DNA from 2 places in the Ligilactobacillus animalis genome. Region 2 is predicted to be linked to the other one. Evidence: predicted binding sites of a transcription regulator. Region 2 holds the regulator's gene; the other holds the start of a gene.
The links. Region 2 encodes Rex, which represses fermentation and respiration genes when NADH is low (regulators of the CRP and FNR family bind a similar motif). Its sites were predicted from a motif close to TTGTGAANTANTTCACAA; they were not measured.
Positions count from the first base shown of each region.

Region 1: adhE (bifunctional acetaldehyde-CoA/alcohol dehydrogenase) is a predicted target of Rex. The motif match lies at 7,591-7,608, and genes of this name have one in related genera.

Region 1 is NZ_CP047141.1:287,417-303,474, reverse strand. It holds gene GSR62_RS01395 (glycoside hydrolase family 35 protein) at 1-410, opposite strand, end outside; gene GSR62_RS01390 (GntR family transcriptional regulator) at 712-1,431, shown strand; gene GSR62_RS01385 (GntR family transcriptional regulator) at 1,437-2,144, shown strand; gene lacD (tagatose-bisphosphate aldolase) at 2,252-3,235, shown strand; gene GSR62_RS01375 (MFS transporter) at 3,308-4,489, opposite strand; gene GSR62_RS01370 (hypothetical protein) at 4,486-4,653, opposite strand; gene adhE (bifunctional acetaldehyde-CoA/alcohol dehydrogenase) at 4,837-7,527, opposite strand; gene GSR62_RS01360 (hypothetical protein) at 7,908-9,191, opposite strand; gene GSR62_RS01355 (heavy-metal-associated domain-containing protein) at 9,318-9,512, opposite strand; gene GSR62_RS01350 (heavy metal translocating P-type ATPase) at 9,528-11,759, opposite strand; gene GSR62_RS01345 (hypothetical protein) at 11,833-12,255, opposite strand; gene GSR62_RS01340 (Cof-type HAD-IIB family hydrolase) at 12,278-13,090, opposite strand; gene GSR62_RS01335 (MarR family transcriptional regulator) at 13,249-13,701, shown strand; gene GSR62_RS01330 (GNAT family N-acetyltransferase) at 13,713-14,228, shown strand; gene GSR62_RS01325 (helix-turn-helix domain-containing protein) at 14,419-14,769, shown strand; gene GSR62_RS01320 (mucin-binding protein) at 14,825-15,628, opposite strand; gene GSR62_RS01315 (mucin-binding protein) at 15,873-16,058, opposite strand, start outside.
Region 2 is NZ_CP047141.1:1,272,988-1,289,045, reverse strand. It holds gene GSR62_RS06330 (class I SAM-dependent methyltransferase) at 1-523, shown strand, start outside; gene tadA (tRNA adenosine(34) deaminase TadA) at 525-977, shown strand; RNA gene ffs (signal recognition particle sRNA small type) at 1,041-1,127, shown strand; gene dnaX (DNA polymerase III subunit gamma/tau) at 1,204-2,940, shown strand; gene GSR62_RS06310 (YbaB/EbfC family nucleoid-associated protein) at 2,959-3,273, shown strand; gene recR (recombination mediator RecR) at 3,294-3,893, shown strand; gene GSR62_RS06300 (YaaL family protein) at 3,908-4,147, shown strand; gene tmk (dTMP kinase) at 4,272-4,904, shown strand; gene GSR62_RS06290 (cyclic-di-AMP receptor) at 4,915-5,238, shown strand; gene holB (DNA polymerase III subunit delta') at 5,361-6,353, shown strand; gene GSR62_RS06280 (DNA replication initiation control protein YabA) at 6,375-6,725, shown strand; gene rsmI (16S rRNA (cytidine(1402)-2'-O)-methyltransferase) at 6,725-7,606, shown strand; gene GSR62_RS06270 (acyl-[acyl-carrier-protein] thioesterase) at 7,621-8,361, shown strand; gene GSR62_RS06265 (asparaginase) at 8,424-9,401, opposite strand; gene tsaB (tRNA (adenosine(37)-N6)-threonylcarbamoyltransferase complex dimerization subunit type 1 TsaB) at 9,606-10,331, shown strand; gene rimI (ribosomal protein S18-alanine N-acetyltransferase) at 10,315-10,917, shown strand; gene tsaD (tRNA (adenosine(37)-N6)-threonylcarbamoyltransferase complex transferase subunit TsaD) at 10,896-11,927, shown strand; gene GSR62_RS06245 (ABC-F family ATP-binding cassette domain-containing protein) at 12,012-13,970, opposite strand; gene GSR62_RS06240 (redox-sensing transcriptional repressor Rex) at 14,140-14,769, shown strand; gene GSR62_RS06235 (CPBP family intramembrane glutamic endopeptidase) at 14,808-15,446, opposite strand; gene groES (co-chaperone GroES) at 15,655-15,939, shown strand; gene groL (chaperonin GroEL) at 15,986-16,058, shown strand, end outside.

The DNA.
Region 1 (16,058 bases), 920 kb from region 2:
TGAAATAGTTCTTGGTAATAACGCTCAACGGCCTGCAAGAAAACAGGATCATTCGCGCGCAACCTGACATTTTCTTTCGTCAAGAGCCAAGCTGGTAGACCGCCAAATTCCCATTCCGCACAGATGTATGGTGACGGGCGCACGATCACATACAAACCTAGACTCTGGGCTAATTCAATGAAAGCCTTAAGATCAAGACGATCACTGAAATCAAACACGCCTTCTTTAGGTTCGTGGAGGTTCCAAGCCGTATATGTTTCGACCGTATTGAAACCTAAAGCTTTTAAGTTATATAAGGACCGATACCATTGTTCACGTGGAATCCGAAAATAATGGATCGCCCCCGAGAGAAGCTTGAACGGTTCATCGTTTAGATAAAGTCCATCTTCTCGTACAATAAAATTCTCCATATCCATCTGTCCTCTTGAATAAAATCATTATGTTAATATACTAAGTTACGGTAATAATAAATAAATGCTACAAAAAAATGGTTCAGCTGAAAGTGGTATATACCTGTAATGGTTAGTCACACACCTTTGTATGCGCTATCATTTACAATTTAATTCTAGCTTATTTACACAATTAATTAAACTTTTTTGCTATACTTTTTCAGTATTAATTTACATACCATTTAGTGTATAATTGGGGTGAAACGTTATCAGCTTGCGTTTTTTTCAACGTACAATTTTTTCAAAGTAGGTGAGTTAAGCGATGACAAAACGCCCTAAATATGCTATTCTAGCAGACAAATTGATCAAAAATATCTTAGAGACCCAGCAACCAACGAATACCCGCTTTTTCACAGAAAAGGAATTAGCTCACAAATATTCCGTCAGTCGCTCCACCGTACGTGCTGCTTTAAGTGAATTAGAAGACCTAAAATTGATCGCTAAAGCTAAAAATGTCGGTTATTATGTAGCCTATGAACCCGTTCAATATGATTACGCACATTTTTACAGTTTCAGCAAATTGGATATGCCCGCTGATCAAGCACCCACGACCGAGATCTTACTTTTTACCCAAACGATCCCTAATTACTATGTCGCCCAAATGCTCCATTTAGCTCAAGATGAACCAGTCTACCGCGTTGAACGCCTACGCTTATTGGGACATCAGCCAGTTCTGTTTGAAAAAACCTTTTTGCCAGCCGAACGTTTTCCCGCTTTAAAACGCAATGAACTGGTCAAAAACTCGCTCTATGACCTACTTGCCACTAAGTACCAGCTGAAGATCAAGAATGGTGCTGAGGAATTTTTTGCTAGTCTCATCAACGAACGCGAAGCTGACTTACTAGATCTGCGCGTGGGTTCACCCTGTCTTAAGATCCAACGGCTCGCCTATGATAGCTTCGACCGTCCCTTTGAATTTACGATCACGACCGCTCCTTCACGCTATTTTGCTTACAAAGTGCCTCTCACAAAGGATGTGTAATTATTATGAAGATCCCTAAGCACCAACTCGTCAAAAATAATCTCAAAAATGAAATTTTATCCGGTAAATTTGAAAGCGGTGACAAATTCTATAGTGAAGCTGAACTCACCAAACGCTTTCACGTCAGTTCGATCACCGTGATCCGCGCCTTAAAAGAACTCGTCGCTGAAGGCTTTTTAGTGCGTTACCAAGGTAAAGGGACTTTTATCTCACGCTCACGCAAGCTAAAGACCGTTAAGTTCAGCGATCTAGAGGTCTTTACGCCCCCCGATGATCGCGTAGAAGTCATCAGTATCACGCGGGACAACCATCCCACGATCTTGACCCAACTAGGTCTTACCTCCACTGACTTTTATTATGCGATCGAACGTGTACGTCGCGCTAAACAGATCCCTTATATCTACCACTGCACTTATTTGCCTGAACGCTTTGTGACCCATCCCCAAGATCTGTCTTATTACAATTCGATCTATACCCAAATGAAAAATGAATTCAAGATCCATCTAAACACAGAACCTTTTGTCGAATACAACCAGATCATCTTACCGACCCCGAAAAAAATCGCTACCCTTTTGGAGATCAGCGAAGAGACCCCGACCGTCAAACAAGAACGCACAACAACGCTATCGCTCAGTGGACAGATCATTGAATATATCTGCTCGTATAAACGATGGGAGTATTACAAGATCAAACTTGAAAGTCCTACTCAATGACATTTTCAAACATTTATAAACACTATTATTTGACTAATCATTTTCTCCGTGGTAATTTAAACTTATAAAAACACAAACAAACATTTTAAAACAAAGGATGCGAGATCATGATAGGAAAAACAACGGCTTTACAGCGACTCTCTAACTCTGATGGTATTATTACAGCACTTGCGATCGATCAACGCGGTTCATTAAAGAAGATGTTGGCTAAAAACGCTGACCATCCCGTAACTAGTTCTGATCTAAGCGAGTTCAAAAAAGTTATCTCTCAAAAAATGACAGCGTATTCATCGGCGATCTTACTCGATCCAGAATATGGTTTACCCGCTGCTTTAGCCCGTGACAGCAACTGTGGGCTTTTGCTAGCTTACGAAAAAACGGGTTATGATGTCAGCGAACCAGGACGCATGCCTGATCTTTTACCCGATTGGTCGGCTAAACGCTTAAAAGAAGCTGGCGCTGATGCCGTTAAGTTCATGGTCTACTATGATGTCGATGAACCAGTGGCGATCAACGAAAAGAAACAAGCCTTCATCGAACGGATCGGCAGTGAGTGCGTAGCTGAAGATATCCCATTTTTCCTCGAATTGATGTCCTACGATGCTAATATCGAAGACACCAAGAGCAAAGAATACGCCGCAGTCAAACCGCATAAAGTCATCGAGATGATGCGCGAATTTGCTAAACCGCGTTATAACGTTGATGTCTTGAAAGTCGAAGTTCCAGTTAATATGGCTTATGTTGCTGGGTTTGCAAAAGATGAGGAGGCAGTCTACACCAAGGAACAAGCAGCAGCTTACTTTGCTGAACAGACCAAAGCCGCAGCTGGCGTTCCATTTATTTTCTTAAGTGCGGGCGTATCGGCGCAGATGTTCCAAGACACACTTTACTTTGCCCATGAAGCTGGTTCAAAATTCAACGGTGTCTTGTGTGGGCGTGCGACCTGGAAGGATAGCGTCGTCCCATTTGCTCAAGATGGTGCGGGCGCAGCAAGTCTCTGGTGTGAGACCCAAGGAAAAGCAAATATCGAAGCTTTAAATACAGTCCTAAAAGAAACCGCGACCCCACTTGCAAGTAAAAACTTGATTTAAAAATAAACTAAAATACAAAAAACTTAGGATCACATTTTGTAATTCTAAGTTTTTTTTGCATTTTATAGTCTATTATTTGGCATCTGATCCTTTAAAGCTATATCTGTTTTGGATCCCAATAAACAATAGTATCCCCAAAAGCATTGTACCCGCATAAATCATAAAGCCCCATTGCGGACCAACTATATCCATCACCCGGCCTACGCTATAATTAGCGACAAATTGAAAAATCAGATTGATAAAATTCCAAACAGATACGAGTGAACCTAATAACTTGCTAGGAACTATCTCCATCGTTCTAGTATAGATGATCGTTCGGATCGCTGGACCGACTGATCCCAATAAAAAGATATATCCGGCAGTCAAAGCTAAACTATGATTTAACACGAGAATAACACCTAGTAACACAGCAATTGAAAATAGCGGACGAATAAGGTGTTCTTTATTGATAAATTTAGCAATGACTGGGAGTAAAAAGCCTGCTAAACAAGCACCTACGCCATACATCGTATCTGTAAAACCATAGTTGATCGAATTCCCGGATAAATGCGCTTGAATATAGCCAGGAAGCGTTGTGTTAATAACGTTAGCACCGATAAATGGTATGTACAAGACTAATCCTAGTATCAATAACCACTTGTGTTGGATCAGATAAGCCCAAACACCTTGCTGTTCCGTCGCTTCTACCTTATCTAGTTCTTGATATTTCACCAAAGCAAAAATAACAAGTGCAACGAAAAAGAGTAATGTACCTAAAAGTAAAATATTTTCAAATCCGATATAACGATACAGGATCCCTGAAACCAGTGCTGCAGAAAATAGCCCCACTTGCATCGAAATTTCAGCAAAAGAATTGATCTGTAGTGTATTTTCTTCAGCGGTAAAACTATTCAAAATATCTTTGGATGCTGGAAAATATAGATTCCAGCCAATACCATTACTCAAAGCTAACAGGTAGATCGCTAGCCGATCATCAATACCTAACTTTAGTAATATCAACGGTAGTGCTACGAAAATAACTCTAAAAAAATACGACATCAATGCAATATGCTTTGAATTCATCCTTTTTAGTAATCCAACTGCTACTAAAGAAATTATCAATCCAGCAATAACATTAATATTAGCAATCGTTGCTACTAAACTATTAGACTGATACACGTCAATTATGTACCAATTCAAAGCGGCTAAAACGATTCCTGCACTGAATTGGGAAATGAGATCACTAGTAATAAAAAGTGTAAAATTCTTTTTCATACGCTGTGCCTCCCCAAAGTAGCTCGTCCTTTAATTCTTGTGGTATGAACCAACAAGTTTTTAACAGCGGTAATGGTGGCTACGCTCATAACCTTTTCATCTAGCATCGCCATCTCATATTTTTTTAAGATATACACAATATCTTTCACTATATTACTGTTCATAAAAAAGCCTCCCTCATATTTTTTCAAATTATACACCGCTATATTTTATTTTTCAAACCTTTTTTTAATCAAAAACAAAACAATTTAATTGTTATATAATTTTAGGTAAAAAGGGAAAGCTTTTATCTACACCAAAAAGAGCGAGTCTCAGTCGCCTGAAACTCACTCTTGGGCTTTATTTAATTAAAATTGTTCCCACAATAATTCGCGGATCTCTTCTAAGAATGGTTGGCGTGGGTTAGCTGGTGTACATTGATCATTGTAGATCAAATCGACCATTTCATCCAAAGCCCCTTCAAATTGTTCCTTGGTAACACCATTAGCGGATAACTTAGGTTCAACATCGAGATCTTTGAACAACTGCGCGATCCGAGCACATAATGCTTCAACTAATTCGGCATCACTGTTGCCCTTGAGCCCTAAAGCCCGAGCAATATCTGCGTAGTCTTTTTGGGCACGGTATACTTCATAGCGTGGATATGGTGAACGTTTTACCTTACCGGACGCACCGTTAAAGCGGATAACTGGTTGCATAGCGATCGAGATACATAAGCCATGTGGCAAACCGAATTCCCCACCTGTTTTATGGGCGATCGAGTGGTTGATACCTAAGAAGGCATTAGCAAATGCCATCCCACCTAATGTAGCGGCGTAATGCATGTTCTCACGTGCTTTTTCACCAGCAGCCGTTGGGTTCTTTGGATCAAAGTTGTATGAATCAACTAAGTTTTCAAAGACTAACTTGATCGCTTCAAGCGCCCATGGACGGGTAAATTCAGATGACATTACAGAAACATATGCTTCTAAAGCATGAGATAAAGTATCTAGCCCAGAAAGAGCAACGGTGCGTTTTGGCACAGTCATAACAAATTCTGGATCCACGATCGCCACTTGTGGTGTCAATTCGTAATCAGCTAACGGATACTTCACGTGGGTCTTATCATCAGTGATGACCGCAAATGGTGTCACTTCTGAACCAGTCCCTGATGTTGTTGGGATCGCAAATAATTTAGTTGCAGTTGCATGGTGGAACTTAACGATACGTTTGCGAATATCAACGAATTTTTGTTGCAATAATAAGAACAATTCGCTGACTTTATCGTAGTCATCCATGAAACCAGCTGGTTGATCTAAGGAATATTCGTAGATATAACGGGCGATCTTAGCTGCATCCAAGGATGAACCACCACCAAGAGCGATCACTGTATCTGGTTTAAATTCTGCCATTTGACGAGCGATCTCGATCGTTTGACCTAATGTTGGATCAGGTTTTACTGTTCCATAAAGCGCCGTCTTCACTGGTGTATCACGCACGGCTAATTGATCGTAAACTTTATCGACGAAGCCAAATTGGACCATTCCTGGATCGGCTACGATGAAGGCACGCTTGATATCTTCTGTCTCATCTTGTAAATATGAGATCGCATTGTTTTCATAGTAGATCTTTTCTGGCAAGCGTACCCATTGTGGACGGTTACGACGTTTAGCAACTGTCTTAACATTCAAAAGATCACCTGTTGATAAGTTATGTGACAATGAATTTTTCCCCCATGATCCTGTTCCGAGTGTCAAACTTGGACGCAATGCATCCGTATAAATATCACCGATCCCACCGATCGAATCTGGTTGGTTGACCAAGATCCGAGCTGATTTGATCTTGTCACCAAATTCATTGATGAATGGGTCAGTTTGAGAACCGATCTGGATCGCAGCATTGTGGCCTGCACCTTGATAATCTAACAAAGCGCCAACGATCTTAACACCATCGTTGCGGTCTTTAGCTTTATAAATGGACAAGAGTGGTGATAATTTTTCAGAGGATAATTTTTCACCGATGTTTTTAGCATCTAATTCAAATAACATCACGTCTTTATCTTCTGGTAAAAAGACACCAGCTTGGTCTGCGATCCAGCGAGCACTCTTACCTGCAACCGGACCGTTTACTCCGTGGTTATCATTGAAGACGAACTCTTCGATCTTAGCGTAGTCTTCTTTTGGTACTAAATATGCACCTTTTTCTTGCATCTTTTGTAACCAAGCGTCATAAACTGGAGCTTCAACAACAGCTGAGTTTTCTGTCGCACAGATCATCCCATTGTCAAAACGCTTAGACATCAAAAGGTCTTCAACAGCACGGTCTAAGTTAGCTGTGTGATCAACAAAAACCGCCCCGTTACCAGCACCTACACCCATTGATGGGTTACCCGAGCGCAACGCTGCATTGACCATACCTGGACCACCAGTTGCCAAGATAGATGCGATCTTTGGATTTTGGATCAAACCAGTTGTGTTTTCAAGCGATGGTTTTTCGACCCATTGAATGATGTTTTTTGGTGCTCCAGCTGCTAATGCTGCCTCATAGATGATCTTAGCTGCGTGTGCGGAACAGTTTTGTGCTTGTGGGTGGAAAGCAAAGACGATCGCATTGCGAGTCTTCAAGGCCATCAAAGCTTTGAACATCGTGGTCGAAGTTGGGTTGGTCGTTGGCACGATCCCTGCTAAAACACCTAATGGAGCTGCGATCTTAACTTGGCCTTTGATCTTATCTTCTGAAATGACACCAACTGTCTTTTCATTTTTGATCAAATTATAAATGTTTTCTGTTGCAAAACGATTCTTAGTATCTTTATCTTCAACTACCCCACGTCCAGTTTCATCAACTGCTTCGTGAGCTAAAGTCAAAGCTGCTTCAGAGCCAGCTAAAGCTGCAGCTGCTACGATCTGATCAACTTGTTCTTGCGTAAAGGTCGCATATTCTTGTTCTGCCTTTAACGCCTTTTCGACCAAGCCATCGGTATAAACACGAGCTGCTTGCATCTTTGCTTCTTTTTCTTCTGGAGTTAATACTTTTTTCTTTGGCTTTTCTTTGCTCATCTATCTGGAACCTCCCAAAATATTTAAACTAAAAGTGACTAGTAATTCACTTGATAAATTTTTTCGTGAATACTTTCACTAACTATATTAACCCTTATTGATACCGATTTCAATTTATTTTACTCTTTATTAAACAAGAAATTCTCCATCCGAAACAGCGCTTACTTTATGTAAAAATTAACTTTTTGTTCGTACGACCACCAAAAAACATCTTTTTAGTAGTTCCATCAAAACTACCATAAATTTTTTAGCAAATATCTAATACTTTGTGCACTTTTTATCTTATTGATATTCTATGTCATCTGTTCGCTAATACAAACACGGGACTCCCCACGATGTAAATCCACATCATGGAAAGTCCCGTATTATTCATCCGACGTTTAACCAGCTACGAATGCCGGTAGCCCTTTGACCGCCCGATAGATAGCTTGTTCTACCTGGATCCCGGTCAAGTTCTTAGCCACCGCAAAGCCTTGGAATTGGTCTTTGATCTTGGCTAAAGCATAACTCGTATTATGCTTATTTTGGTTTTGGACCATGATCACATAATCCGCTTCACTCAAGCGCCGTGAGAAATAATTTTCTGGATCACGGCGATGATAGAACGCATCGACCATCAGCATCTTACCATTATGTGACTCAATGATCGCTTCGTATTTATCACGATATAGTTCGCGCCCGACCACGATCCCGACTGTCTTACCCGCTAGATCAAATTCGATCGTCGGTTGATATTGTGGTTTAGGGCCCTTCTCTTTTTTCGGCGCTGGCGTGGTAACTTTTTCTTGGCGTTCCGGATAGACCCAAGCTAGTGAGATATCCTCATTTTGCCGTTCACCACGCGGTTGGGCATACCAACGCAACCGCACGATACTACCTTCATGGATATTATAGGCTTGAGCTGGGATCTTATACTCAAATAACTCGCCATCGACGCGAAGCTTTTTCCCACTTACATTGCGTTTAACGATCAGTTCGTTATCAGCGTTGACCTCAACTACCCCGCGGTCAAAGGTCACCGTATTAGGATAATACGACTCAGCTGGTCGTCTGATCAATTTCGTGATCCGGGGTGAATCCGTATGAGCGTTGCTGACTAAGATCGCATCGCCATTTTTAGGATTGAATTGATTCCGGATCGTTTCTCTAAATCTCAGTTCTTTATTGTTTTTATTATAAGCTTTAAACCCGATCCGACGCGTTGAGACTTTATAGACCATTACCATATCAAACAGTCGCTCAAAGATCTTGGGGTCTTTTTGCACCCAATTATCTAACGCTTGGCTGTCGCCTTTTTCACTCAACAAAGCTTGCAAAGTTTGCGAAGTCCGATCTATTTTGGCTTTTTCCTTGCTCTCTTCGGTCGGTTCATCGACCACCGGTTCAACTTCTTGAACTGCTGGTTTAGACTTCTCTTCAATTTTCTCTACTAGTTTTGATCTTGCTTCAAGTTCTTCTTCAGGCTGAGCCTGCGGACCTTCCTCTTCATCTTCTTTTACTTCAGGTGTTACTGATGCTTGCTTTTCTTCGATCACTTCGGCTGAACTTCCCTTAGCTGCCATTTGTAAGATCAACTGGATCGCTTTAGCACCTAGAGTTAGTTCCTGCTCACTATTCCCCATCACATCGAGCAATTGTTGTACTTCTTTGCGATAATCATGCATCTGCAGATTCCCCTTTCTTAATTTACTAAAATTTTCGCCTACACCTCTATTCTAAACTACTGCTCGTAAAAGATATATAAGAAAAAAATAAGATGTTGGCAAGAATACCAACATCTTAATAATTAGCTATTTGCTGACTGAATATGGCGTTCCATCCAAGGTTTGATTCAAACCATCGATCGTTTCATCCCCGATGTATTCCGCCGTTTTCTTTTCCAAGTCGACCTTAACATTTTTCACGACGCGACTTAAACTTTCACGCACTTTCTTAGCGCAACCTTCACATTTCATACCTTCAACTTTTACTGTATGTTTTTCCATTACTATCATCCTCACTTAGTTTAATTTTACGCGGTTCAACCGCAAAGCATTCAAAACAACTGATACCGAACTAAAACTCATACACAAAGCAGCGATCATCGGATCAAGCAACGGTCCCCCAAAGAACGTCAAGACACCTAAAGCGACCGGGATCCCGAGACAGTTGTAGAAAAAGGCCCAGAAGAGATTTTCTTTGATGTTGACCAAAGTCTTGTGACTCAATAATAGTGCTCGGGCTAGTGAACTGAGATCTGAATTCATCAAAACGACATCAGCCGAATCGATCGCCACATCAGTCCCATTGCCGATCGCAACTCCGACATCTGCATTGGCTAAAGCCGGCGCATCATTGATCCCATCTCCGACCATTGCGACTTTTTGTCCTTTAGCTTGTAACTCTAAGACAGCCTCTGCTTTATCAGCCGGTAAGACATCACTGATAACTTCACTGATCTGGACTTGTTTGGCGATCGCTTGGGCGGTCTTTTCATTATCGCCCGTCAACATCACGGTCTTTACTCCTAACTTGTGCAGTTGCGCGATCGCATGGCGACTATCTTGTTTCAATGGATCTTGCACGGCGATCACACCTAAGAGGTCCTTTTCAGTGCTCAAAAACATCACTGTTTTACCAGCTTGCGTCAAAGCATGAGCCTGGTTTACCAATGGTGTTTCAGTTGGGAGCTTTTGTTCGACTAAAAGCTTATGGTTGCCCAGAAAATAGGTCAAACCATCGATCTTAGCCGTCAAGCCCCGCCCAGGCAAAGTCTCAAAGTCACTGACAGGTAACGTTTCATCGGTCGAGGCCTGCAAGATCGCATGGGCTAACGGGTGCTTAGTGTAAAACTCTAGACTAGCGGCTAACTGTAAGATCGTCGCCGGATCTAGCCCTGGTTTAGCTAAAACATCGGTCACCGTTGGCTTTCCTTGGGTGATCGTTCCCGTCTTATCCAAGACGACCGTTGTCACTTGTGATAGTTGTTCTAAGGCTGTCCCGTTTTTGAACAAGATCCCCGCTTTGGCTGCTTTACCGGTCCCGACCATGATCGCAGTCGGAGTCGCTAACCCTAATGCACACGGACAAGCGATCACTAAAACCGAAACAAAGATCGTTAAACTAAAGCCTAACGAATGCCCCGTCAAAAGCCACGCCAATGCACCTAAAGTTGCGATCACCATGATCACTGGTACAAAATAGCCCGCGATCTGATCAGCTAGCCGGGCGATCGGTGCTTTTGAACCTTGAGCTTTGGCGACCAAGGCTACGATCTGCGAAAGTGCCGTTTGACTTCCGACCCGCGTTGCACGACAGGTCAATTGACCAACTTGACTGACCGTGCCAGCGCTCACAGGATCACCAGTGCTTTTGGCGACCGGCAAGCTCTCACCCGTCAACATCGATTCATCAACGGTCGTCTCGCCAGCCAAAACGATGCCATCAACGGGAATACTTTGCCCTGCCTGAACCAAAAAGGTATCCCCGACTTTAAGCTCTGCGACCGGCACTTCTTTAGTCTTTCCTTCGTCTATGACTAACAGAGCTTTTTTAGGCACCAATGTCAAAAGCGAGGTCAAAGCAAAGTTGGTCTTTTGCTTCGAGAGATCTTCAAAGTATTTACCTAACATGACAAGGGCAATGATCATACCCGCTGCCTCATAGTAAAGATCATGGTGGTGCCCCGTTACCACAGCCAGATAAGTATTTACCAAACTGTACAAGAGTGCCGCACCACTTCCCACTAAGACTAACGAATCCATGTTAGGATGCCGCGCAAATAATGCTTTAGCCCCCGTGATCAAGTAGTCTTTACCAAACCACAACACGGGTAAAACTAACGCCAGCTGGATCAAACTAGCACTTTTAGGACTATGCATCACATCTAAAAAGTGCGGGAAGGCTAGACCCATCATTGGTCCCATCGCAACTAAAAGCAACGCGCCCGCAAAGATCAAAGCGCCGATCGTTTGGTGCTTTTTATGCAACAAACGCGCTTTAGTCTGAGCTTGCTTAGCTTCAAATTCAGCTTGATCAAGAATGTTGGATAAAGTCGCTGCATAACCCGCATTTTTGACCGCCTGCATGATCTTTTGCACACTGACCTGAGAGCCATGTTCAACTTGCATGCTCTCGGTCGCCAAATTGACAGCAACCTCACTGACATCTGGCAGTTGCGCCACAGCTTTTTCGACCGTTTGTGCGCAACTGGCACAAACCATCCCTTCGATCGCAAAATTGTCTTTTTCCATCTGTCTCACCTCTAATCGTTTACAGTTGTAGTTTATCATAAAACGAGCTTAGGGTGATACTAAAAAGCTCACTTTACCAGCCGTAATATAAAGTCACGACTACCGCCAAGATAGGGTAAGAGAAAAAGCCTAACAAAGCAAAGCAAACTAAGCGAAATAAATTCTTGCCCCATTCAGGCAAGCGAGCTAAAAATTTAGCAGTACATAAACGATACAAGATCAACAAAAACAACGGTAAAACTAATACGACACCGCCAATATTGACCACCAGTGTAAATAAAGTAAAGGCTTGACTAGCAGCCGTTCCCGAAGCTAACAACCATAACGCTGATCCTGTATAAACGAGTAAAAACAAGATCTGTAAAGTAGCTGATACTTGGCTGGCTTCACGGGCAAAACGCGTCCCTTTTCCTAGATATTTCATCACGATCCAATACAAGATGGCGATCACAAAAACATACCATCTGTGGAGCAAAAATTCACCAACAATTCCCATCTCACTGCTTCCCTTCTAGCTCTTAAAGTACATATTTTTCAAGTGCCATACCGACACCATCATGATTATTATCGGCTGTGACTGCACTGGCAAGGTCTTTGATCTGATCATTAGCATTGCCCATCGCGACCCCAAATCCAGCCAGTTCAAACATTGTCAGATCATTGTTTTCATCCCCTAAAACCATGATCTGATCTTTAGTTAGGCCTAAATGCTGGCCTAATTCGAGTACGGCTGCACCTTTATGGGCTTTAGGATGCATGATCTCAAAGAACCACGGCGCACTAAGAACGGTATACTTATCTGCGATCACTTCTGGATCTAAGTCCTTGGTCTTAGCAGCAATCACTTCTGGTTCATCGACCCACATATATTTAGCTGCTGCCGAATGTGTAGCTATTTCTTCTGGCTCACAGTAATAAAGTGGCATTTTTGTATAGAACGCATCGAGTACGGTATACGGACTGATATTTTTAAAGGTCGTGATAACTTCAGAATTTGGCATGACGATCTGGCCTCTGATCTGGAGTTCGTGACTTACTTGATCCAAACGAGCCACTTGTTCAGGGGATAAGAGATTTTCAAAGATCGCTTCTCCTGTCCCGGTGACCTGTGCTCTAGCCCCATTAAAGGTGATCGCATAGTCGTCTTCTCCCATCAAGTCTAATTCTTCTAAATAATCTTTGACCCCAGACAATGGACGTCCCGTACATAAGACCACATAAACACCTTGTTTGCGCGCCTGTTTGATCGCTGCTTTAGTTTTTTCACCGATCTGCTTGTGATCATTGACCAACGTACCATCGATATCGATCGCTACCATCTTTATATCCAAAATGCTCACCTACCATGCGACATCAGTGCGTCACATGCCCTTCATTTCTAATTGTTCAAGAGCTATTATACCATTTTAACGGTTTCATTTCCGTTCTCAAAAAATAGTTGCATTTACAACAAACTTTAAATATACTAGAACAAAAGGAAGTGCTCAAAATGACAGAGATCTTACGTGAGATCGGCACGATCGCCCGGGCTTTAGATTCGATCAGTAATGTCGAATTCAAAGACCTAGAACTCTCCAAGGGCCAATATCTCTACTTGGTCAGGATCTACGAACAGCCCGGGATCATCTTAGAAGAGTTGGCTAATTGCCTCAAAGTCGACAAGACCACGGCTTCCCGGGCGATCAAAAAACTAGTCGCCAACGGTTTGATCGAACGCCGAACTCAACTTAACAACAAAAAAAATAAGCCCCTTTTTGTAACTAAAAAAGGAGCTCAGATCTACCCAACGCTTCGGGCCGAGCATAACTACTCAGAACAAACGGCCCTACGACATTTGACTGCCAAACAACAAGTACAATTGCAACAACTATTGCAACAAGTGCGCAGTAACATCGAAAAAGATTGGGAGATCGTCAAACAAGGCCAAAAACGAAATTATTAGGAGTTAAAAGCATGACTAAAACATTAAAACGCATCACTGCCACTGAAGTTGAAACACTACAAAAAATAAGCATCGAGACTTTTAGCGATACTTTTAAAGACCAAAATAATGCTCAAGATCTCGCCGATTACTTAAAAACAGCCTATGATCTCAATAAATTGACCGCCGAGCTCAATGATCCTAACTCACAATTTTACTTTGCTTACTTGGATGGACAACTCGCTGGCTATTTAAAGCTCAATTTAAACGAGGCTCAAAGTGAACAAGTTGCCCCTAATGCTCTTGAGATCGAACGCATCTACATCAGATCAGCCTTCAAACGCCATGGGTTGGGACGCTTTTTATTCCAAGAAGCTCTCAAGCTCGCTCAAGCAAAAAATTGTAGCACGATCTGGCTTGGCGTGTGGGAGGAAAACTATCCCGCCCTTGCTTTCTATGAAAAAATGGGCTTTACCCAACACGGCTCGCACTCATTTTTCATGGGAGCTGACGAACAGACCGATCTGATCATGGTCAAAAATATTTGATCTAACAAAAAGTTGGTATTTGCTGAAAAATATCAACTTTTTTTAGTATCAAAAAATAACTTTATGATATTATAGTACATTTGTTAAATTTACAATCCAGTTATTTAATTACTATAAATCGTGTTAATATATTAATACTATCTTTATTATCCATGTAGATGATTTCCTTGCAGTAAAGGGGTAATATTTCATGGATAATGACTTGCAGATTGGTGAAAAGATCCGAAAGCAACGTATCAAGGCTAATTTAACGCAGGAAAAATTGGCCGAATACAGCGACCTTTCGATCAATTTTATCTCCAAATTAGAACGTGGTCAGAAGAAAAATATCAGCATTTTAAAACTCAATGCGATCTGTCAGGCACTTGAGATCTCGATCGCAGAATTGCTTCAAGAAGAGAGCAATATCTCATTAGCACAGTTAACTCCCAGTTCATTACAACTCGTTCATGAGTTAAAGAAGATGGATGATCCTTCCTGCGAACGTATCAGCCAGCATATTTTGCTACTGCTCGATGATTTCAAAATGATCTACAGATAAAAGAAGAGCCTCACCACGATAATCTCATGGTGAGGCTCTCTTTATTGGGTCTACTTTAGCGATCGGCTAGATATTTAATAAAAATATCACAACTCGGATCACTCGGTAAGATCGCTTCAGCTTTGATCGCACGATGATAACCCTTGATATAGGGTAAAAAGGTCTCAGCTGCTCGCGTAGGATCTGTTCGATCATTGCAATACTTTTTCGTACCTAAAATGTTGCCACCATTATCGATCGCAATGATCTTACCTAATTTTTGATAGACGATCTGTTGTTCTTTAGCTTTCAAACTAGCTGGACCTAAGCCCGCTGTTTGCGCCACATAGCCCATGATCAAAGGACTTTTGACCGCTACATAGTTGGATTCTTCTGGGATGCTTGAACCACTCCAGGAACGACCCGTTTTAGCATCTCGGTACTTAAGCGTCTTCCAGATGATCGTCTGTTTAGCTGACCGGCAAAGTTGCTGGCCAGCTTTCGTCACAAAGCGCGTCGTCAATGTTGTCTCATCCAACGACTCGGTAACTTTGGCTAGTTCATATTTAGCGATCGTTGCTTTTTGATCAGCTCTTAATAAGGTGGTGATCTCTTTTAAAGTATAATACTCATCGTTTTTCGAAAAGATCGTTGGGATCACGATCACATGACCATGTGGGATCCTTTGACAAGGCATTTCTCCCAACACATTGCCCCGATCATCGCGTAATTCAAGAGTTTCTTTTGCCAAAGGTCCATTGCGATACGGATCGATCACCTTAAATCTACGCTTTGTTCGATGATACATATGCCCGACTAGCACCTTGACCTGTTCAAATTCTTGAACTTCATCCGCGACCAATACTCCACTTGTTACCAATTTTTTTGTCTTGTACGAATACATCGCAACTGGTGTTTTTAGATCACGCGGATCAACAAATTCAAATGTTGTTTGCGCAGTGGCCGCTACTTTTTGGTATTTGACGGCAATACCGTCAGAAAAATTTCTAAAAATTCTAATTCAACCCCTAAAACTAAGAGAGACCACCATAAATGACTAGATCATCTAAGGTGGTCCCTCCGATGGCTAACTAAAAATACTTCTATCCATCGATCATTTCTTTTTAGTTATCAGTCTTTCTTCTCTCTTTGCCAAAATAAAACAAGGAAAAGGCTGCTGTTACTAGACCTAATAAGCTAAATGCTAAGGCTTCACTATCACTTTCACCCATCTGTGGAAGTGTTGCTTCATTCTTTTCATTAGTTGTGACATCAGTCGTATCATTTACAATTTCTTGCTCAGCTAACTC
Region 2 (16,058 bases):
TACTTTTGTAACAGATAACGGGGTCTTTTCCAAAAATACAGTTGATTATGGCTCGCGCGTCTTGTTAAATGCTCTAGCAACGACCGATCTTTCCGGTGCGATCTTGGATGTTGGCTGTGGTTATGGCCCGATCGGCTTAGCTTTGGCAAAAAAAGCTCCGGCTGTGACCGTTGATATGGTCGATGTCAATGAATTAGCGCTAGAATTAGCTCAAAAAAATGCAGCCCAAAACGATATCGAAAATGTCAATATCTTTGCTTCGAGCATCTATGAAAATGTAACGAAGACAGATTATCAGCTGATCGTGACCAATCCGCCGATCAGAGCAGGCAAAGCGGTCGTACATGAGATCTTGGAAGCTGCCAAAGAGCATCTAGCTGTCGGGGGCAAGTTAGTTGCTGTTTTACAAAAAAAGCAGGGAGCACCGTCTGCCAAGAAGAAAATGGAAGCAGTCTTTGGTAACTGTGAAGTTATCCTAAAAGATAAGGGTTATTTCATTTTACAAAGTGTGAAAGAAAGCTAAAATGAAACGAGAAGAGTTTATGCAAGCTGCCCTAGCTGAAGCTAAAAAGGCCCAGGCTCTAGGTGAAGTCCCGATCGGTTGTGTCATCGTACATCAAGGTCAGATCATCGGGCGGGGCCATAATTTGCGCGAAACGACACAACAAGCCGAAAAGCATGCTGAGATGATCGCGATTGCTCAGGCCAATCAAGTGCTGGATAGCTGGCGCTTACCGGAAGCTGAGTTATATGTGACGCTAGAACCTTGTCCAATGTGTAGTGGAGCGATCATCAACTCGCGGATCGCTAAAGTCTATTATGGTGCAGCCGATGAAAAAGCTGGTACAGCTGGAACATTGATGAATTTATTGACGGATCCACGTTTCAATCATCAAGTCAAGGTGCAAAAGGGACTGCTACAAGCTGAATGTGCGCAGATCCTCAGTGACTTTTTTGCGAATTTGCGTAAAAAATAAAAATAATTGATTTAAAGACTGGAAATTTTACCTAATTTCATGTAATATAGAATATGCCGCAAGGCCTTAGGGCAATGTTGTCCTTACGAAGCGTGTCAGGTCCGGAAGGAAGCAGCACTAAGTTTGGTTCAGCATGTGCCCTAAGTTAATATGAAATTAGGCTCTCGGTCATTTAACTTTGATCGAGATTTTTTTTTAAACTGAAAAAGAAAGGAAGCAATGGTTGATGAGCTATCAGGCTTTATATCGTGTCTGGCGTCCGCAAGTTTTTAGTGATCTGGTGGGGCAAGAATTTATCACGAAGACGCTAAAAAATGCGTTGCTGACAAAACAGACGACACATGCCTATCTATTCACCGGCCCGCGGGGAACTGGGAAAACTTCGGCGGCTAAGATCTTTGCCAAAGCGATCAACTGCCGGAACCAAAAAGACGGTGAACCTTGCAATCAATGTGAGACTTGTAAGGCGATCACGGCGGGACGGTTAAATGATGTGATCGAGATCGATGCGGCCTCAAATAATGGGGTCGAAGAGATCCGAGATATTCGTGATAAGGCTAAATACGCTCCAACACAAGCGGATTACAAAGTCTATATCATCGATGAAGTTCACATGCTGTCGACCGGAGCTTTTAATGCATTACTAAAAACGTTAGAAGAACCACCCGCTAATGTCGTCTTTATCCTAGCGACGACTGAGCCGCATAAGATCCCGACGACGATCATTTCGCGGACACAGCGGTTTGATTTTCGCCGGATCACTCCACGAGCGATCTTAAAGCGGATGGAGTATATCTTACAGCAAAAAGGCTTTACTTATGATGAAGCAGCACTCAAAGTGATCGCTAAGGCGGCTGAAGGTGGGATGCGGGATGCGTTGAGTATTTTAGATCAGGTGTTGTCTTTTGGGGATAACCAAGTGACATTGGATAATGCGTTACTTGTCACCGGAAGTGTTACACGTGATAACTTGACTAAGTATCTGCATCAAGTCGTGGCTAAAGATACGAGCAGTGCTTTAGCTACGATCCATGAGATCTTGGAAGATGGCAAGGATGCCAAGCGTTTGATCGAGGATCTGATCAATTACTGTCGTGACCTTTTATTATATCAACAAGCACCAAAGCTCGTCGAAGAAAGCGAGTTAGGGATGCTTGATGAGGATTTTAAAAAATTTGCTGGTGAGGTCGATCCCGAACAGCTCTACCAAATGATCGATGTTTTAAATGAGCAACAAGAAAATATGCGGTTTACTGTCCATGAAGCGATCTATTTAGAAGTACTAACGGTCAAATTGTCCCGGTTACAGGTCACAAAGGCACCGGTCACAACGCAGGTCACTTCCGATCCAGCAACTGATGCTAAAATGTCACAGTTGCAAAAGCAGCTCAACGCATTGGAGCAAAGTTTCAAACAGCTCCAAACCTCGGGTGTACCTGCTAAAACGCCGACGCCACCAAGATCAAACCGTAAAGCCACTAAGCAAAATGGTGAGTTGAAGCTGAATTTGAGCAAGATCTATGAAGTCTTAGACCAAGCTTCGAAGCAAGATCTGATGCAAGTTCGCCAAGTTTGGGGCGATCTGATGAATATGTTGAATGTGACTCAGCGCGCGATGATGCAAGTCGCTAAACCGGTCGCAGCTAGCTCAGATGGTGTCGTGATCGGTTTTGAATACGACATCTTATGCCAACGTGCCCTTGAAAATCAAGAACTCCAAGATGTTTTAGGCAATGGACTGAGTCGTTTGCTCGGTGCAGCTCCACATTTGATCTTTATCCCGGGTAATCGTTGGCCTGAGATCAGAAGTCGCTATTTGAGTGAACATGGTGATGTCAGGCAAAAAGCGCCTGAAAGTGATGAACAAGTGAGCCAAGCACCGTCACAGCCAGTTGTGCCTGAAGTCGTTGCTAAAGCCCAAGAACTCTTTGGGGAACAATTAGTTGAAGTCAAAAATGATTAGAATTTGAAAGGATGATTTATTATGATGCGTGGAATGAACATGCAAGGTATGATGAAACAAATGCAAAAATTGCAAAAGCAAATGCAAAAGGATCAAGAAGAATTACATGCAACGATCTTTGAAGGTCATGCTTCTGATGATGCGGTAGTGGTTAAGTTCACTGGTGATCACAAGATGACTGATATTGCGATCAAAGAAGAAGCTGTCGATCCAGATGATGTTGATATGTTACAAGATCTAGTTATCATGGCTGTTAACGATGCGATGGCTAAGATCGATGACCAAACACAAAAGACAATGGGTAAATATTCCCGCAACATGCCTGGCTTTTAAGCGTGAAAGAAGGTTAGACGATGCAATATCCTGAACCGATCGCTAAGTTGATCGATAGTTATCTAAAGTTGCCAGGGATCGGTGAAAAGACCGCAACTCGCTTGGCATTTTTTACGATCGACATGGAGGAAAGCGATGTTGTTACTTTTTCTAAAGCACTGGTCGCCGCCAAAAAAGATCTCAGTTACTGCAGTATCTGTGGCAACATCACGGAAAATGATCCGTGTGTGATCTGTGCGGATAAGACCCGCGATCAAAGTCAAGTTATCGTAGTCGAGCAGGTCAAAGATGTGATGGCTTTGGAGAAAATGCAGGAATATCGTGGCTTATACCATGTTTTACATGGTGTTTTGTCGCCGATCGAAGGTAAAGGCCCTGAAGACATCAATATTACCAGCTTACTGCGACGTCTCCAGCAAAATAGCCAGATCAAAGAGGTCATTTTAGCGACTAATGCAACGCCTGAGGGTGAAGCAACGGCGATGTATATTTCGAAGTTGATCAAACCAGCTAATATCATGACGACCCGTTTAGCACACGGCTTAGCGGTCGGAAGTGATATTGAGTATGCTGATGAGATGACACTGTATAATGCGGTGAAAAACCGCCAAGAGATCTAGTTGGGGTGAAGTTGATGTTTAGAAGAAATAAGCAAAAACTTAGACGCTCTTTTAATGAATTATTATTAGAAGATATTGATCAAGCTAAGTTGGATTGGGATCAAGCCCGCCAAACTGCAGCTGCAGTCTATGATGTTGATGATGAATTGTTAGCTGAAGTGAGTCTAGCTCGTGCGAAGTATGAGTTTCTCTACCGTGAAGCTAAATATCGTCAGGTCAAGGGCCATATTCAAGCGTCAGTGATCAATTATTAAAAACTAGCCTGTCAAGCAGTCCGACTGAAGTGGCAGGCTTTTTCTTTTTGAAAAAATGGGGTCGTGGACAGCTGACAAATGTTACAGTACAATAAAATCAATAAATGAAAATGGGGTTTTACAAGTGAGCGGATTTTTTATTACCTTTGAAGGTACTGATGGATCAGGGAAAACTAGTGTCCTAAACGCGATCGAAGCTAAGTTAAAAGCTGCCAAGATCGATTATTTACGGACACGTGAACCGGGCGGTAATCGTATTTCAGAACAGATCCGAAATGTTATTTTAGATGAAAAATTCACTGAAATGGATGCGCGGACTGAAGCTTTATTATATGCGGCTGCACGGCGTCAGCATTTAGTTGAAACAGTGCTTCCGGCTTTAGAAGCGGGCAAGGTAGTCCTGTGTGATCGCTTTGTCGATAGTTCTTTGGTTTATCAAGGGGCTGGGCGCGGCATCGGAGTAGCTGAAGTCAAGCAGATGAACCAGTTTGCAACAGCTGGTCTAGAACCAGATCTGACCATTTATTTAGCGATCGAACCGAGTCTAGGGCTTGAGCGGATCAAAAAGAATCGGCAAGATGAAGTTAACCGCTTGGATAAAGAAGCACTATCGTTTTACGAGACTGTCTATCAAGCATATCAAAAACTCGCCGCTGAAAATGAGCGGATCGTGACGATCGATGCCAGCCAAAAACTGGCTGATGTGATAGCTGATGTTGAGCTAGTCTTAAGTAGTAAAATTCCCGTTAGAAACTAGGTGTTTTAAAATGAAAATGATCATTGCGATCGTCCAAGATAAGGATAGCAATAATTTGAGCAATGCTTTTGTTGAAGCTGATGTTAGAGCGACTAAGTTAGCAACGACCGGGGGCTTTCTACGGTCGGGCAATACGACTTTCATGATCGGGATCGAAGACGAACGGGTAGCTGAAGTTTTAGCGTTGATCAAGCATGCATCTTCTAAACGTGCGGAATATATCACGCCACCAGTGAATGTTGAAGGTCAAGTTGAGCGGACTTATCCGGTCGAGGTCGAAGTCGGTGGGGCCACCGTTTTCGTTTTACCGGTCGAACAGTTCTTTCATTTTTAAGCAGAGGTCAGTTAGAAAGAAAAAATGTGCAACTGATAACAAGAAATAAATTAAGAAGGGAAAACTATATTTTTTCTAGTCATCCAGTCTTGATGGCGCCACATTTGATATAGTTGAAGTTTATGGAACAGTCGATCATCGAGCTCCAACCACGTTTGACAAAGCATTTTGCCAAATTGGTGGACAATAAAAAATTGGCCCATGCTTATTTATTTTCTGGTCCACGTGGGACTGGCAAAAATAAGCTAGCTCATTGGGTCGCCCAAGCCGTTTTTTGCAAGCAAAAGCAAAACGGTCATCCATGCTTAAAGTGCAATGAGTGTCGGCGGATCGCCCAAAATAATCAGCCTGATGTGGTTGAGATCAAGCCAGAAGGGAATTCAATCAAAGTCGACCAGATCAGATATTTGAAAGCCGAATTCGTTAAGAGTGGGGTCGAGAGCAATCGGAAACTTTTTATCATTCAAAATGCTGAAAAGATGACGATCAGTGCTGCTAACAGTCTGTTGAAATTTTTAGAAGAACCAAGTGGCGATGTGACGGCCTTTTTATTGACAGATAGTGTAAACCAGATCTTGCCAACGATCATCTCACGGTGCCAGTTAGTCGAATTGTCTTCGTTGACATTGAAGAAATTAGTTGCAACGTTAGAGACTAAAGGGATCGGGGCAGATAAGGCTAATTTATTAGCACATTTGACTAATAGCCAAAAAGAAGCCCAAGAGCTTGATGGTGACGAAGATTTTAATAAATTACTCGTCAATGTTTGGGAATGGTTTAATCAAGTTTTACGAAATGATTGGCGGGCTTTTGTAGGGGTCCAGACCAAATTGATGCCGTATGCGACCGATAAAGCTAGCCAAGATCGGTTATTACAGTTGATAGTCTTATTAACACGTGATATTTTATTGTTAAAATATGGTAAAAATGAGGACGTTGCCTTTATAATGTATAGTAAAGAGCTCAATGAAAGAAATTTAAAAATTCCGGAAAATGGAGCTATCCGCGCCGTTGAAGCTGTCCTTTCGACTAAACGGCAACGAGCGGTCAATGTCTCATTTCAGAGTATCTTAGAGGCACTGACTTTGAATTTATGCAGTTGGTATCAAGCATGATAACAGGTTGAAGGTGATTTTGTGGATAAACGCGAATTATATGACAATTTTGAAAATATGGAAGAAATGTCACGTGATGTACAAGCGATGCTGGCGAGCGTGAAAGAAGAGATGACACGGATCATCGAGAAAAATGCAGAGTTAGAGATCGAAAATCAACATCTACGTGAAAGACTTCACGAATTAGAACAAAAGAAAACACAAGAGACAAGCAATGAAGAAGCGGGCCTCTCTAAGTCACGTAAGAATTTGGAAAAGCTTTATGAAGAAGGCTTCCATGTTTGTAATGTAGACAACATGTATGGCTCACGGCGGATAAATGATGAGCCGTGTGTCTTTTGTCAAGATGTTATCTATGGGGAGCGACATTAATGTCAATTAAGCAAAAGAGTAGTTTTAGAGAAAAAAATGAGCAAGGAACGTTATATTTGGTACCGACACCGATCGGGAACCTACAAGACATGACTTTTCGGGCACTTGAGATCTTAGAACAGGTTGATCTGATCTGTGCGGAAGATACGCGTAATACGATGCGCTTGTTGAACCATTTTGAGATCAAAACCCCGCAGATCAGCTTTCATGAGCATAATACGCAGGAACGGATCCCGTATTTGATCGAGAAACTTCAGGCGGGACAAGATCTAGCTCAAGTAAGTGATGCAGGGATGCCTTCGATCAGTGATCCAGGCCATGAATTAGTCAAAGCTTGTATCCAAGCTGACATTGCGGTCGTCCCACTGCCAGGAGCTAATGCAGCTTTGAGTGCTCTCATCGCTTCGGGGATAGCGCCTCAACCCTTTATGTTTTATGGCTTTTTACCCCGGAAGAAAAATGAGCAGCGTGAAGTTTTAGAGCAATTAGAACAACAAACTTGCGCACTGATCTTTTATGAAGCACCACATCGCTTGAAAAAGACCTTGCAGGCAATGCAAGCTGTTTTTGGCCCTGAGCGTGAGATCGCTTTGTGTCGCGAGTTGACTAAGCGTTATGAAGAGTTCTTACGCGGAACGTTGGCCGATGCGGTGGAATGGGCTACCAATGAAGAGATCCGGGGTGAATTTGTGCTCGTGGTCCAAGGCAATAGTGCCCCACGAGCTAAAAAAGCCGATCCTTTACTGGAGTTGCCATTAGCTGAGCAAGTAACGGCTTTGATAGCACAAAAACAGTTGAAGCCTAATGCAGCGATCAAAGAGGTCGCAAAATTAAATGGTTTGAAAAAACAGGATGTTTATAACGAATATCATCAATTATAAGGATAAATAAGACAATGGCAGAAAATTTATATCGCATGCCCCATCAGATCGTGTACTATGAAACGGACCCTACAGGTAAACTGAGTCTAGGAAAATTGGTCGATCTGATGATGTTAGCTTCCTATGCGCAAGGAAAAGATGTCGGGATGCCGGAAGAAAAGTTGAATGCGCAAGGTTATGGTTGGGTGATCACACAACACTTGCTTTCGATCACTCGCTTACCTAGACGTGATGAAAAAGTTGTGATCGAAACGAAAGCAACGGCCTATAATCGCTATTTTTGTTATCGGGATTTTTATCTTCGGGATGAACAAGGCGAATTGTTGGCTAAGATGCATACGGCTTTTGTATTGCTTGATCTCGAAACGCGAAAGATCACGCGGATAACCTCTGATGTGATCGCACCTTTTGGGCCTGAACCGATCAGATCGATCGAACGGTCAGCAAGTCCTAAGCGGTTAGAAGAAGTTATGTTAGCTAAAGATTATCGGGTGCGCTATTTTGATATCGATAGTAATCATCATGTCAATAATGTTCATTATATCGAATGGATGCTAGATGTTTTAGATAAAGATTTTTTAATGGAACACGAGCCGGTAGCTTTGAACATTAAATATGAACATGAATTGAATTATGGGCAAACCTGCACCAGTAAAGTGGAATTGCTTCGCTCAAAAGACGAGTTGACCACGTTACACGAGATCTATATGGCTGATGGAACTTTGAGTTGTAGTGCACAAGTGACTTGGAAATAATAAAAAATGAGAGTGTAAAAACATACGGTGTTGCGTATTGTTTTACACTCTCATTTTTTATATTAAGAAACAGCATCCGAAACAAAATCGGCTAGTTCAGCGCCACTTAGACCAGCGCTTAGCCCGACTAAGAGTTTGATCCGAGCCTTTTGTCCATTTAAACCGTGGCAGAAGGTAACGCCCATTTGTTTTAGTTGGACACCTCCACCAGGATAAGCATAAACATCTTGGGCGATCCCGTTGAAACTCCGGGATACAAGGACTACAGGGATCTTTTTGGCCAGTAATTTTTCGAGCACAGGCAAAACTCTAGGCGGAAGATTACCCGCACCCAAAGCTTCGATCACAACACCGTTAGTTTGGTTATTGAGCGCTATTTCAAGTAATTCTGGGTCCATCCCAGCATATGCTTTGAAAAGATAAACATGGTCGACCACGTGATCGATCAAAACACTGCGGTGGCGGAGCAATTTTTCAAAAAAACGCACTTCATCGCGCAAGATCAGCCCGATCGGACCAAAAGTCGGAGTTCTAAAGGTCGCAACATTAGTGGTATGGGTCTTAGTCACATAGCGAGCCGTGTGGATCTCATCATTCATGACCACTAAGACGCCCATGCCTTTAGCTTCAGGACTAGCAGCAGTCAAGATCGCGGTTTTGAAGTTGTACAAGCCATCAGAACCGATCTCATTAGCTGAACGCATCGCTCCGGTCAAGACGATCGGAAGTTTAAATGGGATAGTTAGATCGAGAAAATAAGCTATTTCTTCAAGCGTATCAGTCCCATGGGTGATCACGACCCCATCGATATTTTCATTCTCATAAGCTTTGATGATCCGTTGTTGCAAGACGAGCATATTAGCGGGATCCATATGGGGTGAGGGGATGTTGAAGATGTTTTCGATCACGAGTTCATACTCAGTCCCAAAAGGATTCTTAAATTGATTGAGGGGATTTTCTTTTCCGGGAGCGACCGCACCGTTTTCGTCTTCTGACATTGCGATCGTACCACCAGTGTGCAAAATAAGAATTTTTTTCATTTTGCATCTTCCTTTCTAGGTGTACCAGTAGCGCTAGTGGTACACAAAATTAGCAAAATACCGTTTTTTTATTATAACGATTAAACCAATGAATGTCGATAGGCTGTCTAATTGAAATAAAAGCTTTTTTCTGTAATGATTTATGTTAAGATATTCATTGTGATTTTAAGTAATAAGATTAGATAAAAGGAAGTTAGCTGCAAGATGAAGATATTAGCCTTGGATACTTCAAATCGTCCTCTGAGCGTGGCGGTTTTAGAAGATGACACGTTATTAGCAGAAACAACGCTCAATATGGCGCGAAAGCACAGTACGACTTTGATGCCGATCATTTCTGAAATGCTCAAAAAGTCAGATACAACACCACAAGATCTCGATCGGATCGTTGTTTCTGCCGGACCGGGTTCATACACGGGACTTCGGATCGGAGTGACGGCAGCTAAGACATTAGCATTTACTTTGAATAAAGAGTTAGTCGGGGTCTCAAGCTTAGAGCTTTTGGCGACTAATTGTCAAAATGATACGAATGAACTTTTAGTACCGATCTTTGATGCGCGTCGCGAAAATATTTTTGCTGGTGTTTATCAAAATAAGGCAGATAAATTAGTGGAAGTTTTACCAGATCAGCATCTCTCAGTCGTTGAGTTATGCGAATTTTTAAAGGATAAAAAAGCTTGCTTGATCGGAGCGGATGCTAAGGTTTATCGTGAACGCTTTGAAGAACTGCTTACAGCTGGTAATTATCGCCTTAGTGCGCCTAAAGATGATTATCCGAGTGCTTATTTGTTAGGACTTTTGGGTAAAGAGCGTCCTGTAGCGGATACTTTGACATTTGTACCACATTATTTACGTTTGACACAAGCAGAAGTACAATGGATGGAAAAACACCCTGGAAAGGATCAAGCGGATTCTTATGTTGAAAAAGTATAAAGATAAACTTTTGGTGTTGCTAAAACCAGTACAAGCGACCCCTAATTTAGATTTTGGTTGTCATAATGTAGTTGTTGAGGACAAAAATTATTTGATGTGTCGTGCGATCGTACCTGATATTGCTGAAATGCTTGAGATCGAAAGTTCGGTATATGCTGGGCATCAGCCTTGGAGCTATGGAGATTTTGAAAAACATATTCAAAATAAATTGACTTCGCTTTACATCGTTGTGCGTTACGAAGATCGCATGGTAGCTTTTGCCGGGTGTGATCTTGCTTATGGACCTAATGAAGCGCATGTGACTAATATTGCAGTTTTACCCGAATATCAACATCAAGGGTTAGGGCTGATGATGTTAGAGACTTTGCAGATCGAAGCTAAAAAATACGGGTGTCGTCGTTTGAGCTTAGATGTCAGACGGAGCAATTTAGAAGCCCAAGCACTATATCGGCGAGCTGGCTTTAAAGAAGTAGCTGTCAAAAATGCTTATTACAAAGATGAAGATGGGCTAGAATATAGCTATAACTTGGTAAACAGAAATTTAAAAAAGAGAGTTGAAAAAGGATGGAAAAAAATCGGAATTTGATCTTGGCTTTTGAATCAAGCTGTGATGAGACAAGCGTTGCGGTGATCGAAAATGGAAATAAGATCCTCTCAAATATCGTTGCAACCCAGATCAAGAGCCACAAGCGTTTCGGGGGTGTCGTTCCCGAAGTTGCTAGTCGCCACCACATCGAACAGATAACTTTATGCATTGCGGATGCCTTAGAACAAGCTGCAGTGACCTATGCTGACTTGGATGCTGTAGCGGTGACTTATGGTCCAGGCTTAGTGGGTTCATTATTAGTCGGGGTCACAGCCGCTAAGATGATCGCTTTTGCGCACGATCTTCCCTTGATCCCGGTCAATCATATGGCAGGACATATCTATGCTGCCAATTTTGCCGGTGAGATCCAATTTCCAGCCTTAGCATTACTTGTCTCAGGTGGACATACGGAATTAGTCTACCTGGCCGGACCAAATGACTTTAAGATCATCGGCGAGACACGGGATGATGCAGCAGGTGAAGCATATGATAAGGTCGGACGTGTTTTAGGTTTGGCGTATCCAGCCGGAAAAGAGATCGATGAATTAGCGCATAAGGGGAAAGACACTTTTGCTTTCCCACGAGCAATGGAAAAAGAAGATAACTATGACTTTAGTTTTAGTGGCTTAAAGAGTGCCTTTATCAATACGGTCCATCATGCTGATCAAGTAGGGGAAACCTTAGATAAAGCTGACTTAGCTGCTAGTTTCCAACAAAGTGTCGTCGATGTTTTAGCACAAAAAACAGTTCGCGCACTGGAAAATTATCCGGTCAAACAATTGATCTTGGCTGGTGGTGTAGCAGCTAATCAAGGCCTACGTGATCGTTTAGATGAAGAGTTGAAACGCTTTGAAGACGTTGAATTATTAAAAGCACCTTTGAAACTCTGTGGTGATAATGCCGCGATGATCGGAGCAGCTGGTTATGCGGCTTACAATGATAAGATATTTGCTAACTTAGATCTAAATGCTGATCCAAGTTTAGAATTTGATTGGTTAGAAGAAGCTTAGATAGGATAAATAAAGCGGGGCCCCCTATGATTTTGCATCGTAGTGGGCCCCGCGTTATTTTTTAGGAGTTATCGGCACTGTGCTCTAGTTTTCACTGTTGAAATTTTCCAGTTCCATGCTGCTGTTTTCCCAGTCTGTTTCGGCTTGGGCTAATTGAGCTGTGATCGTTTCGAGCTGTGCTTGTAATTTTGCCATCTTATCGAGATCGTTGAAGTTTTCTGGTAATGCCATCGCTTGTTCTAGTTCAGTTTTATTTTCATCGAGTTCTTCAACTTTAGCTTCTAATTCTGCGACCTTACGTGTAAGTTTGCGTTCCATTTTTTGATGCTCTTTACTTTGAGCATAGCTTTGTTTTCCCGCGGAGATCTCTTTTTTAGTTACGACTTCAGGCTGTGTTGCTTTGGCCTTGGCTTCAGCTAACTCAGCTTGTTCTTCTTTTTTAGCTACATAATAGTCATAATCACCTAAATAAAGTGTGCTACCAGTTGGAGCGATCTCTAAGACGCTAGTGGCGACTTTGTTGATGAAATAACGGTCGTGTGAGACTAAGAGGATCGTGCCGTCAAATTCTTTGATAGCTTGCTCTAAGACTTCCTTACTGTCGATGTCTAAATGGTTAGTCGGCTCGTCTAGAATTAGGAAATTATCGTGTTTCATCGCAAGTTTTGTCAGTAATAACCGTGCTTTTTCGCCCCCAGATAGACTGTGGACCATCTTCTTGACATCGTCGCCACTGAAAAGAAAACTCCCTAAGATCGAACGAATATCTTTTTCAGGTGTCGTTGGATGATCATCCCAAAGCTCATTTAAGACCGTTTTTTGGGGGTGAAGATTATGTTGCTCTTGGTCATAGTAACCGGGATGGACGTTGGTACCAAACGTAGCTTTTCCTTTGATGAAAGGCTGTTTACCCAGAATACTTTTTAACAAGGTCGATTTACCGATCCCATTTGATCCTACGACTGCAAAGATTTGGCGTTTGCGCAGTTCAAAGTTGATCGGTTCGGCAATGATCTGACCTTCATAGCCGATCGCACCGTCACTAACGGTCAAAACGACATTGCCACTTTCATGCTCGGCTTTGAAGCGAAAATGCATATTTTTTTCGGGACCTTCAGGGCGATCGAGCCGGTCCATTTTTTCGAGCTGTTTACGTTTACTTTGCGCACGTTTAGTTGTCGAAGCCCGCACGAGATTTTTGTTGACGAAATCTTCGAGTTTATGGATCTCAGTTTGTTGTTTTTCGTAGTTCTTCCACGCTAACTGCGCTCTTTTTTCACGTTCAACGATATAATTGGAATAATTTCCTTTGTAGTAGTGAGCTTTACCGTGCGTGATCTCGTAAACTTCATTGACGATCTTATCTAGAAAGTAGCGGTCATGCGAAACGATCAAGAGTGCGCCTTGATAATTTTGGATATAACCTTCTAACCAAGTTAAAGTTTCGATATCTAAGTGGTTAGTCGGTTCGTCCAAGATCAAAAGATCGCGTTTTTCCAAAAGTAATTTAGCCAAGGCCAGGCGAGTCTTTTGGCCTCCAGAAAGTGAGGCGATCGGACGGTCATGATCTTCAGGATAAAAATGGAAACCGTGTAAAACAGAGCGGATCTCATTTTCATAACCATAGCCGTTTTGCTCTTTAAAATCATGTAATAGTTGATCATAGCGACTTAGCAATTGTTGATAAGCTTTTGAGGCATGATCTGCATTTGGATCAGCGATCTGAGCTTCTAATTTATGGAGATTTTGTTCCGTTTGGCGTAATTTATCAAAGACGCTGAGCATTTCTTCATAGATCGTTTTATCAGATTCAAGCCCGGTATTTTGGGCAAGATAGCCCATTGTTAGGCCTTTTTTAGTTACGATCTGGCCTTCATCAGGAGCTTGTTCACCGATGATCATTTTTAAAAGTGTCGATTTACCGGCACCATTTTTTCCGACCAAAGCGATACGGGAGTGCTCCTGAATATCAAGATCGATATTTTCAAACAAGACATCCGCCCCAAAATGGCGCGCGACTTGTTGTGCTTGTAATAAAATCATTTTTTCACCTACTTGAGTAATTAGTCGTTTCACAAAGTTAAAAAATTAAAACTGCGCTAAAACAGTAATTATTAGTTATATTGTGAATTAATTTACAATTTTTTAATTTTTTTAGTACAGTTGTTATGCTAAAATTTATCATATTGAGTAATCTGAGAGGAGAAACTAGATGGTGACCCCAAATATTCCTAAGGCAACGGCAAAACGTTTGCCGATCTATTACCGCTATCTCAATATTTTAGCGGATGCTGGTAAGGAGCATGTCTCTTCGACTGAATTAGCTGAAGCTGTTAAGATCGATCCAGCAACGATCCGACGTGATCTCTCATATTTTGGTGCTTTAGGCAAGCGTGGCTATGGTTATGATATCGCCAGCTTACAAGCATTTTTCAAAAAAACACTACGTCAAGATAAATTAAATAATGTAGCTTTGATCGGGGTGGGTAATCTAGGCCACGCCCTATTGAATTATAACTTTCACAAGAGCAATAACGCGCGGATCAGTGCGGCTTTTGATATTGACCCTAAGATCACGGGATTGATCCAAAGTGGGATCCCAGTTTATCCGATGGAAGATATGCAAGAGCAACTGCAATTGCAACAAATAGAGATCGCGATCCTGACTGTTCCAGCTGATAAAGCTCAGGCCGTGACGGATGAATTAGTTGCAGCTGGGATCAAGGGGATCTTGAACTTTACCCCATTGCGGATCACGGTCCCTAAAGATGTTCGCGTCCAAAATGTTGATCTGACTAATGAATTGCAGACTTTGATCTATTTTTTACAATACTTTGAATAACTATGAAAAAGGATGTGTGGTGCACACATCCTTTTTTGTTACCAAGCACTTAAAATAATAAGCAAATTCATTAAACTATGGGCTAAGATCGGAATGCATAAACGGCCTGTTCTAGCATATAGCAAGCAAAGCACTAGTCCGATCCCGGCATAAGTCAAATAATGTCCGTCTTGATGAGCCAAACTAAAGAGTAGACTCGAGGCCAGTGCCGCACCGATCGGGTCGATCACAGAGCCAAGATCAGCAAACAAGACTTTGCGAAAAACAAATTCTTCCATGATCGGTGCAAAGATGACGATGTTTACTAAATAATATGGATATTTGGCAAGGACTGTCAAAAGATAACCGGTATTAGCTGAATAACTAGGCTGTCCAAGAAATTTGATCTCGATATACGAACTGAGCCATTGCAACAAAACGAGCGCTAGTGTACCAAAAATAATGTAATAGATTTCTTGGCGAAGTGCAAGCTTTTTTGGGGTGCGCAAAAAACGATCCTTGAAAGGAAACTCGTGCGCTAAGTAGAGCAGCGTCCCGCAACCGATGAGATTCAAAACGGTCACGGCTGGATAATACCAAGCATTTTTGAAGATCACCCATAATAAAGGCGCCAAAGTCATTGTGCTACAATAGATACTTAAGATGACAAGTGAATTTAACTGTAACTGTTTTTTCATCGATAAAGGTCCTAACTATAAAGTTTCAATAGTTAGATTATATGTTTTTAACGCTATTTATTCAAACTAATTTCAAAAATATTTTAGCACTCTTAAGGTGCGAGTGATAAAATGCTTGCAATTTAAAAGTAAAGTTAGTATAGTAATAGTTGTAATCGATTAGCACTCAAGTTGTTAGAGTGCTAAAAAGAATTTGGAGGGATATAACGTGCTTAAACCATTAGGAGATCGCGTAATTTTAGAGGTCGAAAAAGAAGAAGAAAAAACTGTGGGTGGGATCGTCTTAGCCGGCGGTGCTAAAGAAAAACCACAAACAGCTAAAGTTGTTGCTGTTGGTACGGGACGTATCCTTGATGATGGCAAGAAATTAGAAATGACACTTAAAGTCGGCGATGTTGTCGTTTTTGACAAGTACGCCGGTGCTCAAGTTGAATTTGAAGGTCAAGAATATTTAGTAATGCACGAAAAAGATATTCTTGCCGTTGTGGAATAAATATATAAGTAAACATTGAACTTAATTCGTATGAGGTGAATTAGAAATGGCAAAAGAAATCAAGTTTTCAGAAGATGCACGCGCAAAGATGCTTGCTGGTGTAGATAAGTTAGCTGATA